DNA from 3 places in the Solibacillus ferritrahens genome. Region 1 is predicted to be linked to each of the others. Evidence: riboswitches for the same ligand, from Rfam matches in the RefSeq annotation. Region 1 holds a riboswitch; each other region holds the start of a gene.
The links. A riboswitch is a leader RNA that binds a small molecule or an ion and turns the genes downstream of it on or off. The one in region 1 is predicted to bind preQ1.
Positions count from the first base shown of each region.

Region 1 (4,293 bases):
ATTTCATGACAGAAGCGAGCCCGGCAACTTCATGTGCTGTTTCACCTTTGATACTCATCGCTGTTAAAAAGGCAGCTATCTGCTCTTTTGGTGTCTGCTCATTAAAAATGAGTTGTGCAGCCTGTTGCATCTCTTTAAAAACTAAATGTTCTTTTCGCTCGATTTTTTCAATATATGGAAGTAAAGGCATACATACTCATCCTTTCAATAGTGAGTGGAATGGGACATCCTCACTCGTTTCTGTGTGAAGATGTGCAACATTTCCCTGAATCGTTATTGTATTATCGGGTGTCGTAAAATCGACTTGCCCGTTAAAGCCGATATAGCCGATATAGCCTTGTGCCGGCAGAAGCTCCTTTACAATATCAATCGCATGCAACGTTGGGTTCAGTGAGCCTTGTGTTGTTGTGGCCAATTTCTGCACTGAATTTTCCACACTAAATGGCTCTATCGGCAATGCTTTGTTTGTAACTGAAATAGATCCGTCCCGTACTTGCATAAAGTTTACCTGTGATGTTCCAAGTACAGTGCAATCATCAAATTCGACATAATACATATAAGGTGCAGCATAATCAATCCGCATTTTTCGATAAAGCGAAAGGGTATCTCCAGTAAATCGTGCGGCATAATGACCATTTCGCTCTTTTTCGACATCGTTTAAGGTATACGACTTTTCGGCAGGTGTTGTGCTTGTAAACAACTGTTCAATCATTACATCGATATTCGGCTCATCCTGCTCAGCTTCGATATTCGTATGGAAAACAGCAATCTCGTCTGTTAAATGATCAAAAATAACGAGTGTATCGTAAACGTGAAACTGCAGTTCAGGCAATGGTTTTTGCAAGGCATGAATATAGCCAATACCCCCGCCTGTAAACGGATATTCGGTATGCGATGATATGCGCGGCATTACCTGTTTTATTAATTGAATAAGCTCACCATCGTATGTGTACTCTCTATTGGACAGATGTGATTTATCGATAAGCTGCTGTCCAATCCCACTATAGGTTTTTCTTGGATTGACGCCGATGAAGGAATAGCGTCCATCACCTTCATACTTGGACGAGCTTTCCAAAAGAAACTTTCGGTGGCCCTTTAAACGTTGGAAAATGGAAATCGGTGTCAGTAAATCACCGTTCACTTTTTTCATTGATGTACGAAAACGTTGTTGAATTACCATTCGACACACTCCTTTTAATTTTGGGAATAAAAAAAGTCCCCAGCAAAAGAATAAACTTTTGCTGAGGACGATCTGCACCGCGTTGCCACCTCGATTGAAGCTATAAAATAGCCTCCACTTAAACCTGATAACGGTAGGGTACCGTCCGCCAACTAATGCCGGCAGCTTTCATAAGGCCCATTCACATTTACCTTTTGACGTATTTTCACCAACCATACGCTCTCTGCACAAAACGGAAAATGCTACTCTTCTTATTCAACAATTTACTCAACTAAACTCTTCTCAACTGAAACGGTGGTCGCGCTCCCGCAACCTGCTACCGTAATGTAATATTTTGAATATGCTTATTCTAACACTGAAAATAAAAATGTCAAACAATTCTAAAAAAACTTAAACAAAAAACCCACCGGCTAATGACCAGTGGGTGAAACGATATATGTTAGATCAATTTTTTGAAATCAAGTCGTTTATTTAAAGTGTACATGATAGGTGCACCAACAGCTAAAACAACAAACTCCCCAAATGCTACAAATAACCATGTCTCCCAAAACGGAAAGTCCAGTACTAGGTTAAGCTGTGCCGCAATGATAAACATTGTAAACGTAAAGAGTGTCGTATTAATAACTAAACGTGCCCAAATGTTTTTTACAAACTTACAAATGAAAATAAAAATTCCTAGTGTAAGAATAGTATGTCCCACGCCAAAAATCAGGTCAATTGGACCAACCGATGACATAAGAAAATTTGAAAAAAATACACCCAATACAACACCCAGCATAAAACGGGGGTTGAAGGCGATTAGATGATTAAATATTTCGGCAATACGAAACTGTACTTGTCCAAAACTAATCGGGGCAACTAGCATTGTAATTGCAATATATAATGCTGCAATAATTGCACTTGTTGCAAGAAACTTTACTTTCATATTAAATTCCTCCTAGTTTTTTAACGTGGGATGGTTACGAACCACGCAAAGCAACTGCAATCATAGCAATATTAAAAACGAAAGTAAAGAATTATAGAACTAATTTTCCATCATTGTTCAATAAATTGACAAATAATAAAATTTTGAATGAAATAAACGCGATTTAGCAGTTTAAAGCACGAAATTAACATTAGTGCATTTACTAGTATATATATTAATTTCTGAACATTCTAAATCTTATTGACTATCTGAAAATGAAGAGGTAATATAATTTTAATTCACACTTCATCCAAATGAAGTTCGTCGCTTTAAAGTGACAGAGAATAATGGGGGGATAAATAGATGACACGTAAATTAACGAAGCTTTCCTTTTTAGTATTTGGGCTTCTTTTACTATTAGCAGCATGCGGTGGAGAAGAGAAAGATACTGCTATTAATGCTACAGCAAGTGACAGAACAAAAGAGACTGCACAAACTGATGAAGCAAAAACATTTAAAATTGGAACAACGCAAATCGTAGAGCATCCATCATTAGATGCGGCAAAAGAAGGATTCAAAAAGGCGATTGAAGATGCAGGGATTAAAGCAGAGTATGTGGATAAATCAGCTAATGGAGATAACAGTGCAAACATGACAATTGCACAACAATTAGTAAGTGATAATGTAGACTTAATTTTTGCGAACTCGACACCATCTGCACAGGCGGCAAAAGGTGCAACTGCAGATATTCCAATCATTTTCACATCGGTAACAGATGCGGTAGGTGCGGAATTAATCGAATCAATGGCAACTCCAGGGTCAAATGTTACCGGAACAATTGATTTACACCCAGAAACAATGCCGAAAACAATGGCATTCTTAAAAGAACTAGGTGTGAAAAATGTAGGGATGGTGTATAACGCAGGGGAGCAAAATTCTGTAGCCCAAATTTCAACTGCTAAAGAATTAGCAGCAAAAGAAGGTATTACAATTGTAGAAGCATCTGCTTCAACATCAGCGGAAGTAAAACAAGCAACAGAATCATTATTAGGTAAAGTAGAAGCGTATTACATCATTACAGATAACACAGTTGTAAATGCATTAGAATCAGTTATCGATGTGGCAAATGCAAATAAACTACCATTAATTGTTGGTGAGTTGGATTCTGTAGCACGTGGCGGATTGGCAGCATACGGTTTCAATTACTATGATATCGGTTATGAAGCGGGGCAAATGGCAGCTCAAATTTTACTGGAAGGGAAATCTCCTTCCGAAATTCCGGCAGCATATCCAGCGAACTTAAAATTAGTCATTAATAAAGCGACTGCAGAAAATTTAGGGTTGGAAGTTAAACCTGAATGGGAAGCAGAAGTTCAATAATTTGAAAGCTGGTAAACAATAGCCAGGAATAAATATTCGCGCTTGTATCCAAAAGGAAGATCAGCCTAAAGTCATCGTAATGAGGTCAAGGCTGGTTGTCTGAGGGGATCCCAGCGCGAATTAACGTTTAACCTCTTTTTAGTGGTCGCGAGTGTTCTTACGCTCGCCATGGTGTAATGGAAAAAACTATAGTAGGAGATGATTCAGAATGTTTACAGCTTTGTTTGGGTCGGTAGAGCAAGGAATCATCTATGCAATTATGGCACTTGGTGTTTATTTAACGTTCCGGGTGTTGGATTTTCCGGATTTAACGGTTGATGGAAGCTTTGTAACGGGTGCAGGTACTGCAGCAATGATGATTGTACTTGGCTATAATCCTATACTCGCAACATTGGTCGCAACAGTTGCTGGATTTATTGCTGGATGTATGACAGGAATTTTACACACTAAAGGGAAAATTAATCCGCTGCTTGCAGGGATTTTAATGATGATCGCTCTTTATTCCATCAATCTTCGTATTATGGGATTAAGTTCCGATACTGGTGTAACGAGACCAAATATTCCACTATTAAATTCAGAAACAATCTTTTCGACATTCGGTAATTTTTGGTCGGGGCTAGGCATTGATTCAGTAATCTCAAATGCATTAAAGTCAATGGGTCTTGCAACGGTGCCCACGACTTGGGGAATTTTAGCCTTAATGATTGTCGTTACGTTTATTATTAAACTTATCGTTGACTGGTTCTTAAAAACGGAAGTCGGCTTGGCAATCCGTGCAACAGGGGACAATAAACGAATGATTCGCAGCTTTTCGGCAAACACAGATTCA
Region 1 covers NZ_JAXCLE010000004.1:77,096-81,388, forward strand. The annotation lists gene trpD (anthranilate phosphoribosyltransferase) at 1-190, opposite strand, end outside; gene SNE38_RS05675 (metal ABC transporter ATP-binding protein) at 197-1,180, opposite strand; T-box leader at 1,241-1,448, opposite strand; gene SNE38_RS05680 (QueT transporter family protein) at 1,620-2,105, opposite strand; PreQ1 riboswitch class I at 2,112-2,156, opposite strand; gene SNE38_RS05685 (ABC transporter substrate-binding protein) at 2,448-3,464, shown strand; gene SNE38_RS05690 (ABC transporter permease) at 3,673-4,293, shown strand, end outside.

Region 2 (4,293 bases), on a different contig from region 1:
ATAATGTCCTGCCAGCATAAACATCGTGGCAAGATGGGCCGTACCAATTTTGGAGCTGGTAACTGCCTTTAATTGTTGTGAAAGTGGAACGGCCATTTCACCAGGAATGCGCTCTAAATAAATAGAAATCAGGATAAAAGAGCCTATCGATAATATGGCAATCCCTAGGAAAATAACACGCCAACCGAAATAATCGGAAATTAAAATTCCAAGTGGTACACCTAATACAAGCGACGAACTAATACCCATATAAATAAGACCTAGCGCCTTTGCTCGATGTGTCGGTGCAACAACTTTTGCAGCGATTATTAAAGAGAGCACAGTGATCAGTGATGTACTCATGGCACTTAAAACACGGGCAAACATCATAAAGGTGAAGTCCGTACTGAAATAAGTCATGATATTACTGATGAAAAATATAAACAACGAAATAAGGTATAACTTTTTCCGTTCGACCTTACTCGTTAAAACTAATAGCACTGGACCGGCAATCGCATAAATAAGGGCAAATACCGTAATTAGCTGCCCGGCCGAGCTTATTGAAATATTCAAATCCGTTGCAATAATTGGAAGAATACCGCCAACGATTAATTCAACCAAACCTACAGCAACAGTTGATAATGCGAGTATAATAACTTTGAAATTCATAATCTGCTATACATCCTTTCTGATGAAAAATTTAGAAAATAAAAAAATCCTGATTACAAAAAATGAGATTAATCATTTTCTGTAATCAGGATTTTAAGGTTCCTGGTAGAGACCCTCAAGCCGTATCCTTGAGGTTATACAGTACTATATTACTATATTGTTGTGTAATAAAACGAGCACTTGAATAGTTTACTAGCTTTCATTTGATTTATCAAGTTTTTTAATTTTGATTTAACAGGGAGGGAAATAAATAAGTTTGTAACGTTTATTTCACGCTCCGCTATAAGTAAAGCTATATTTTCCTATTTTCTTCATAATGACACGGCAGAGGAAGTCTCCAATTGTAGTGAATTGCTGACAAACGTATTGCAACTACAACCAGAACGATTAGTGTGAGTGCGAGAGGGGAGCTCAAGCCAAGCCAAATAGAGATGGCACATAAAATAGTTAATATCGCATGAATTTCTTCCTTCAATGCAAGCGGTTTTCTACCAGCAATCACATCCCGCATTACCCCGCCGCCTACTCCTGTAAATAGGGCGGCCAAAATCATCACATCTAAATCATTGGAATAAACTTCACTTGCTAGCATGGCACCTTGAAGGGCAAAAGAAGCAAGACCAATTGAATCGAAAAACATTCCCCATCTTCTCCAATGGTCAGTCCATTTTAGTGGAATTAACACGATGATGATTAATGTTATGAACACTGTTAAAATAGTGGATTGCTCCCACAGTTCAGTAGCAGGAATCCCTATAATTACATTTCGAATCAGCCCTCCTCCAAAAGCTGTAATAAAACCTAAAGCAAATACACCTATAAATGAAAATCTCGCTTCAAGAGCGACAAATGCTCCCGTTGCTGCATATGAAATAATCCCGATAAAATGAAGAACAACCCATGACATCCTTTTATAACCCCCTTTAAAATACAAAAAACTCCACCACAAGACGTCTTTTAAAAAGACCTTGTAGTGGAGTAATAAATTAGCAATACCTACTAACGAATCAATCCATTTTATAAAATGTAAATAGCACCCCAACAAATAATTATTGGAATTCCATTTATTTCTTTTATTATACTATTTTGTTTTAAAAGAACAAGTTGGAGAGAGAAGGGTTTATTTTTTTTAAAGTTATATTGTATAGTTTGAATAAACTAGGGGGTGTGTACAAATGGGGAAGAAGGAAACCATTTTTAATGAAATCGTACGAAAAGTACGTAAAGAGCTATATGGAAAAGGACCGGATAGAATTTATACGCATTTCGTGGAGAATATGGCTGTCACAACGATGTACGGCATTCTGACACCTACTGAAAAATTTATTATTCAATCAGAAGAAGGAAAAAAGGTTATCCACAATGCGAGAACCCAAATGATTCAGGAAATTTATAAGCAACAGGTTCCTGAAGGATTGGAGGAGCTCGTCGAATCAAAGCTGCTTCATTTATTTTCGGATATAAAGGTGGAAGAGGATATGGCTGTATCGGTATTTATATTTGAAAAGTCAATTGTGTAGGGGTATAGGTACCATATTTTCAATTATTTCTTTACAATGGACTTTATTTCTAATAGAATGAGAAAAGATTAAAATACCTGAGTTGTTCAGGAGAGGTTCATAGCTGATACCCTCTATAAAAAACTATGGATACATGCATATTATGCCATGTCCATATCGGATGTGGCTTTTTTTATTGCATCCGATAGTTTTTTATTGATGATGATACGCTTAACCCCTCCTTGGAATACTTTGGTATGAACGAAGGAGGGGTTTTTCATGTCTAGTAGACACGAAAAAGATGGTTTAGAGGATTTAACGTTATTAGGAAATCAAAATGTGAAATATGCTTTTGAATATGCACCAGAAGTGTTGGAGTCTGTTGATAATATGCATGTTGGCCGCGATTATTTTGTGAAATTCAATTGTCCAGAGTTTACGAGTCTTTGTCCGATTACACAGCAGCCGGACTTTGCGACGATGTATATTTCGTATATTCCGGATCAGAAAATCGTGGAGAGTAAGTCGTTAAAATTATATTTATTTAGTTTCCGTAATCATGGCGATTTCCATGAAGACTGCGTGAATATTATTATGAATGATTTAATCAAGCTGTTAGACCCGCGCTACATAGAAGTATGGGGTAAATTTACGCCGCGGGGAGGCATTTCAATTGATCCTTGGTGCAATTACGGTCGTCCTGGCACAAAATATGAGGAAATTGCCAACTACCGTTTAATGAACCATGATTTATATCCAGAAAAAATCGACAACCGTTAAAAATTAAATATACCTTGCAGGTGAAAGAGGTTATTAGCGACCCTCTATAAAAAACTAAGATTAAACAGCACATAATCTTAGTGCTGTTTTTTCGTTTAAAAGGAGCAAAAAGATGAAGGACGAAAAAGCACTCGTCGTATTTAGCGGCGGACAGGATAGTACAACATGTCTGTTTTGGGCATTAAAAAATTTTAAAGCAGTGGAAGTTGTTACATTTGATTACGGACAACGGCATGCATTGGAAATTGAATGCGCTAAAAAGATTGCCGAAGAACAGAATGTACGACACCATATTTTAAATATGGAGCTACTGAATCAGCTTGCACCAAATGCCTTAACACGTGATGATATACCAGTGGAAGAAGGGGAAAAGGGTGGATTGCCATCAACCTTTGTACCGGGACGAAATTTACTGTTTCTATCGTTTGCGGGTGTGTTGGCAAGCCAAATCGGCGCAAAGCATATTGTCACAGGTGTATGCGAAACGGATTTTAGCGGTTATCCGGACTGTCGCGATATATTTATAAAATCGTTGAATGTGACACTGAATTTATCAATGGATAGCCCCTTTGTAATTCATACACCGCTCATGTGGATTGATAAAGCTGAAACATGGGCATTAGCCGATGAGCTTGGCGCATTTGAGTATGTTAGAGAGAAAACACTGACTTGTTATAACGGCATTATTGCGGATGGATGCGGGGATTGCCCAGCATGTAAGCTGCGATTACAAGGGATGGAAACGTACTTATACTCGAAGGAAACAGGAGAGGTATTATGATAAGAATTTTATTTTATTTAGTATCTATTGTGACGGCAAACGTTGTAACAGCACGTTTTGCACCGCTTGAATTGGGCATGTTTATTATACCGATGGGTTCATTCTTAATTGGTGCGACATTTATATTCCGTGACTTAGTGCAAAATAAATACGGTCGTAAAAAAACATATGGCTTCATTTTACTGGCATTAGTTTTATCTGCAACTGTATCGTTCTCATTAGGCGATACGTTAATTATTGTAGCTGCATCTGCACTATCTTTTTTAGTGGCAGAAACGGCCGATACAGAAATTTACACACGTCTAAAATTACCGATGGCGTGGCGTGTGTTCTATAGTGGAATTGTCGGAGGTTTTTTGGATTCTATTGTGTTTGTTGTAGTGGGGCTAAGTCCTTTAGGAGCAGGCTTTGTACCTTGGGCAGCGGTACCAGCAGCAATTGTAGGTCAAGTAATTGTGAAAACAGTAATGCAAATGGTGGGTGCCATGATTTTAAGTCAAGGGCTCGCTTATAATGATCGACGTCTAGCGAAAGCGGCTTTATCAACAGTAAGCAAAGGTTAAGATTTTAACAAAATGCCATTCC
Region 2 covers NZ_JAXCLE010000016.1:66,650-70,942, forward strand. The annotation lists gene SNE38_RS14930 (MFS transporter) at 1-648, opposite strand, end outside; purine riboswitch at 711-810, opposite strand; gene SNE38_RS14935 (trimeric intracellular cation channel family protein) at 941-1,555, opposite strand; gene SNE38_RS14940 (DUF2294 domain-containing protein) at 1,824-2,168, shown strand; PreQ1 riboswitch class I at 2,255-2,301, shown strand; gene queF (preQ(1) synthase) at 2,427-2,927, shown strand; gene queC (7-cyano-7-deazaguanine synthase QueC) at 3,040-3,708, shown strand; gene SNE38_RS14955 (VUT family protein) at 3,708-4,271, shown strand.
Region 2: linked by a shared signal. The riboswitch ahead of queF (preQ(1) synthase) and the one ahead of SNE38_RS05680 (QueT transporter family protein) in region 1 are both predicted to bind preQ1.

Region 3 (4,293 bases), on a different contig from region 1:
TTTACATCATCTCCAGATGTTGTTGTGGAAGCAAAATTACCAAAACTTACTTTTCCAGTTCCGCCTGCTAATGCAGCACGGATTGCATTACCATCTGTTACTGACATATCAAAAGTTGGTAGGAATTCGAATGAATCACCAAGGAAAGTTCCTGAGATGTCCGGTGCATTCGATCCACCGGCAAAGTTATGAATAATTGTTGCAATTGCACCATTGGCCTTTGCATTTGCAATTTTATCAACGAATGCAATATTGCCACGAGATATTAATGCTACTTTACCAGCTACATCAATTCCTTCAAAATCTTTTACTTCTCCGTTTCCAGGAATCGCAACTAGGTCGAATTCACCTTGAAGCTGTGTTGCTAAATCTTTACCAAAAGTTGTTCCCATTAATGGAAGCTGTTTTGTTAAGTTGTAATCACCAATTGTAATATTAACTTCTCCGTTATACATTGTTTCTGGATTTGTTGTGTTACCAACAGCAATCCCTAGACGAGCAGTTGCTGGTGTTCCCATTGTTCCACGATTTGGACCAGAGTTACCTGTTGCAATGACTCCGATTGTTCCCGCTATCATTGCGTTGTTAATTGCAAATGAACCAGCATCCGTTTCAGAGTTAGCTCCGCCGCCAAGTGAAAGATTGATAATATCCATTTCTTCTAAAACGGCAGTTTCGATAGCTTTAACAATACCTGATGTAGCGCCACTACCATATGCTCCAAGAACTCGATAAGCATAAAGGTCTATTTTTGGAGCAATTCCTTTGATGCCAAATTCGTTAGCTCCGATTGCTGCAATTGTCCCAGCAACATGTGTACCGTGAGAAGTATAGAACGAGCTACCATTTGCATTAAATTCAGGTGTCCCAGCTGGGCGCTCTGAAGGTAATGTTTCCGATGCATCGTCATCTGCACGAGGCTTATTGTAAGTTGATGAGTGGGGAATAAAGTTTTTACCACCTTTATAAATTCCGGCAAATTCCGGGTGATCTGCATCAATACCTGTATCTAGTACTGCTACTTTAACTCCTTGTCCTTCAATACCTTCGTTCCATAGCTGTTCGATGCCAAGGAAGGAATTACTTGTATTCATATAAGCCTCTAATGTTTCTTCTTTAATAAGCTCCGATGATTTCATGTTTTGATCTTCTGATGCATAAACCGTTGCATCAGGCTCAATTAGTGTGATTCCGTCTACTGAAAGCAGTTTCGGAAGATCATTTGCTTTAATAGTTGCTGCGAAACCGTTTAAAACTGTATCAAACGTATACCCTTGAGTCATCTGTACTTTTTTAATAGCTAACTCTTTTTTTACTTTTGCTTGCTGAGCTTTTACATTTGAACGAACTTCATTTGCTCTAGCATTGGAGAATTTTTTGCCTTTAACTTGGCTCATCCCTTGCTCTAGTGCAACAGGCTTTTCAGATAAATGAACAATGACTGCAATATCCTGATTGCCAGATACACTTTGTAAGCTTTCGTGAAGAGTTGGACCATCCTTAGACAAGCTTAGCTGTTCAGCAATAGCCGCCTTTAGTTGAATCATACTTTCACTTTGACTATTCTGCTTGAATGATTTCAGTTCTTCAGCATTTGCACTCGAGAATGGCATCAATAAAGACAGCACCATAACGATAGCTAGAATACTACTAAAGAACTTCGTAAATTTAAAATTATTCAAATCTCATTTCCCCTTCACTCTTAATTGTCATACTTTTCAGTCTAGTATGATATTCCCAATTTATCACAAGGGAATCAATTCGAATATTGAAAATTTTAAATATTTTAAAATATTGATAATTAGTATCATTTCTTCAAAAATATGTTAAATCTATCTGCCTAGGAATTTAATAAAAAAGTAGAACTTTATGCATTAAAATTAGAATGTCTTCACCCGAGTAAAGTGAGGGGTAATTGTATTAAAGTCATATGATTTTATTAAAATTTTTTTAAAATAGTAATATTAAGATTGAAAAAGTATAGCTTTTACCATATAGTCTCGGCTATCTTTTTTAATATATTAACTTTTCATCTGGGTTTTACAATAAGTATCAACAAAAAAATTGCTTTGTTTTCCCATAGGTTTCTTTTGAAGGGAATAACAGAAAGATAAGCTAATACCTTAAGTACGATAAATTATTAGAAAGTATGGAGTAAAAATGACATTGGGTATTTTTAGTGAAATAATAAATTTGAAATTTTCTAATACTTTGTATATTATATTCTTATAAAAGAATACCCGGAATTGAACGGGAGAGGTTCATAGCTTATACCCTCTATAAAAAACTATGGATACATGACAACTTGCCATGTCCATAAAGGACGTGGCTTTTTTTTATTTATACATATGTTTTAATAGGATGAATGACAAGGCCTCTCTTGAAAGTTGTCGGGAAAATTTTCAGGGAGGAATCTTATTAAATGTCTAACTTTAGAATTGTTGAGAAACTACAAAAAGTCGATGAAGATATTCAAAGAAATCAATTAAAGTATCATTCAAAACGTGTTCTCATCAGTAAAGAATTTACCTTTGATGCGGCTCATCATTTACATAACTATGAGGGCAAATGTAAAAACCTACATGGTCATACATATCGTGCAGTCTTAGGGTTAAGTGGTTATCCAGATGAACGTGGTCTCGTGCTTGATTTTGGTGACATCAAGGAGATTTGGAAACAAAAAATAGAGGTATATTTAGATCATCACTATTTAAACGAGACTCTACCACCGATGAACACGACGGCAGAAAATATTGTTGTCTGGATCTTTGAAAAAATGAATGAAGCCTTGCTTGATGAACAAACATTTAATGGGGCACGAGTAGAATTTATTAAGTTATATGAAACTCCTACAAGCTATGCTGAAGCGAGAAGGGAGTGGATGGAATTTGAATAAAGTTCCTGTTATAGAGATTTTTGGTCCGACGATTCAAGGGGAAGGAATGGTAGTAGGTCAGAAGACAATGTTTGTACGCACAGCTGGGTGTGATTATTCTTGTTCCTGGTGTGACTCATCATTTACATGGGATGGTAGTGGCAAACATCTTATCGTACAAATGACAGCAGAAGAGATTTGGTCAGAGTTAAAACGCCTTGGAGGCAACAGCTTTTCATTCGTCACAATTTCAGGGGGAAATCCAGCCCTTCTTCGTAATCTGGAATCGGTTGTTAGAGTTTTAAAAGAGAATCATATAAAGATTGGCGTGGAGACCCAGGGAAGCAAGTGGCAAGACTGGTTGTATCAAATTGATGAATTAACCATTTCACCTAAGCCCCCAAGTTCTGGCATGACGACCGACTTTTCTATGCTCTCATATATTTTTGAGAAACTTAGAGAGAGAAACAACAATCAGCATATTTCTCTCAAAATTGTGGTCTTTAATCAAGAGGATTATGCTTATGCAAAACAAGTACATCTTCAATTTCCGAGTATCAATTTTTATCTTCAGGTTGGAAATGATGATATTAATTCAAAGGATAATTCTGAATTGGTTAAGCGTTTATTGGAAAATTATCAAAGGTTAATCCATAAAGTTATGATGGATACAGAATTAAAAAATGTGAAGGTATTACCGCAACTGCATACCCTAATCTGGGGAAATAAAAGAGGCGTATAGAATTAAAAGAAAAAAAGAGCTTGGTTAATGCGGTGCTGCACCCACCAAGCTATTTTTCCTATAGATTATTTAAAATTTATAACAAACGGCCTGCATGGACCTAGTTTATATAACATCTATTATTAGTTTAGTTATGGTTTTTCTTCTTTATGTTGTTTTTTAATTTCCTCAGATTCCTTCATGTACTCTTGATATTCTTTCTCCACATCTGAAGTCGCTGGGAGGAAGGGCTCTTTAGCTGAATCAATACGTTTCCCATACCGAATCATTTGATAAATAATCATTCCATTATTGGGCTTTCCGTTGAACGTAATCATTGGGACTGCATCGAATAGTACATAATAAAAAGCATAAAAAACAAACCGATCCCAAAATGTTTTGTATTCTTCAGCCCATCCATTGGCGATTAAAAAATTGATTGTAAGACCAAAGAAGAGATTGATTAAAATAGGCCCTGAATACATACAAATATAGGCAAACTTATTTTCATATTTTAACTCATCATACGAAAACCAGCTATACACATGATAGTATTTACGAATATCGACCATCCCAAGTTTAATAATTCTTGGTCCAGACCCGATTGTTATTCTTGGCTCGCGTACACCAAATAGCCAACTTATAATTATATAGCCCATTTCCCGAAGAAATACAACAGCAGGTAATATAATAAACG
Region 3 covers NZ_JAXCLE010000008.1:99,660-103,952, reverse strand. The annotation lists gene SNE38_RS09920 (S8 family serine peptidase) at 1-1,682, opposite strand, end outside; PreQ1 riboswitch class I at 2,251-2,297, shown strand; gene queD (6-carboxytetrahydropterin synthase QueD) at 2,423-2,896, shown strand; gene queE (7-carboxy-7-deazaguanine synthase QueE) at 2,889-3,617, shown strand; gene SNE38_RS09905 (hypothetical protein) at 3,749-4,293, opposite strand, start outside.
Region 3: linked by a shared signal. The riboswitch ahead of queD (6-carboxytetrahydropterin synthase QueD) and the one ahead of SNE38_RS05680 (QueT transporter family protein) in region 1 are both predicted to bind preQ1.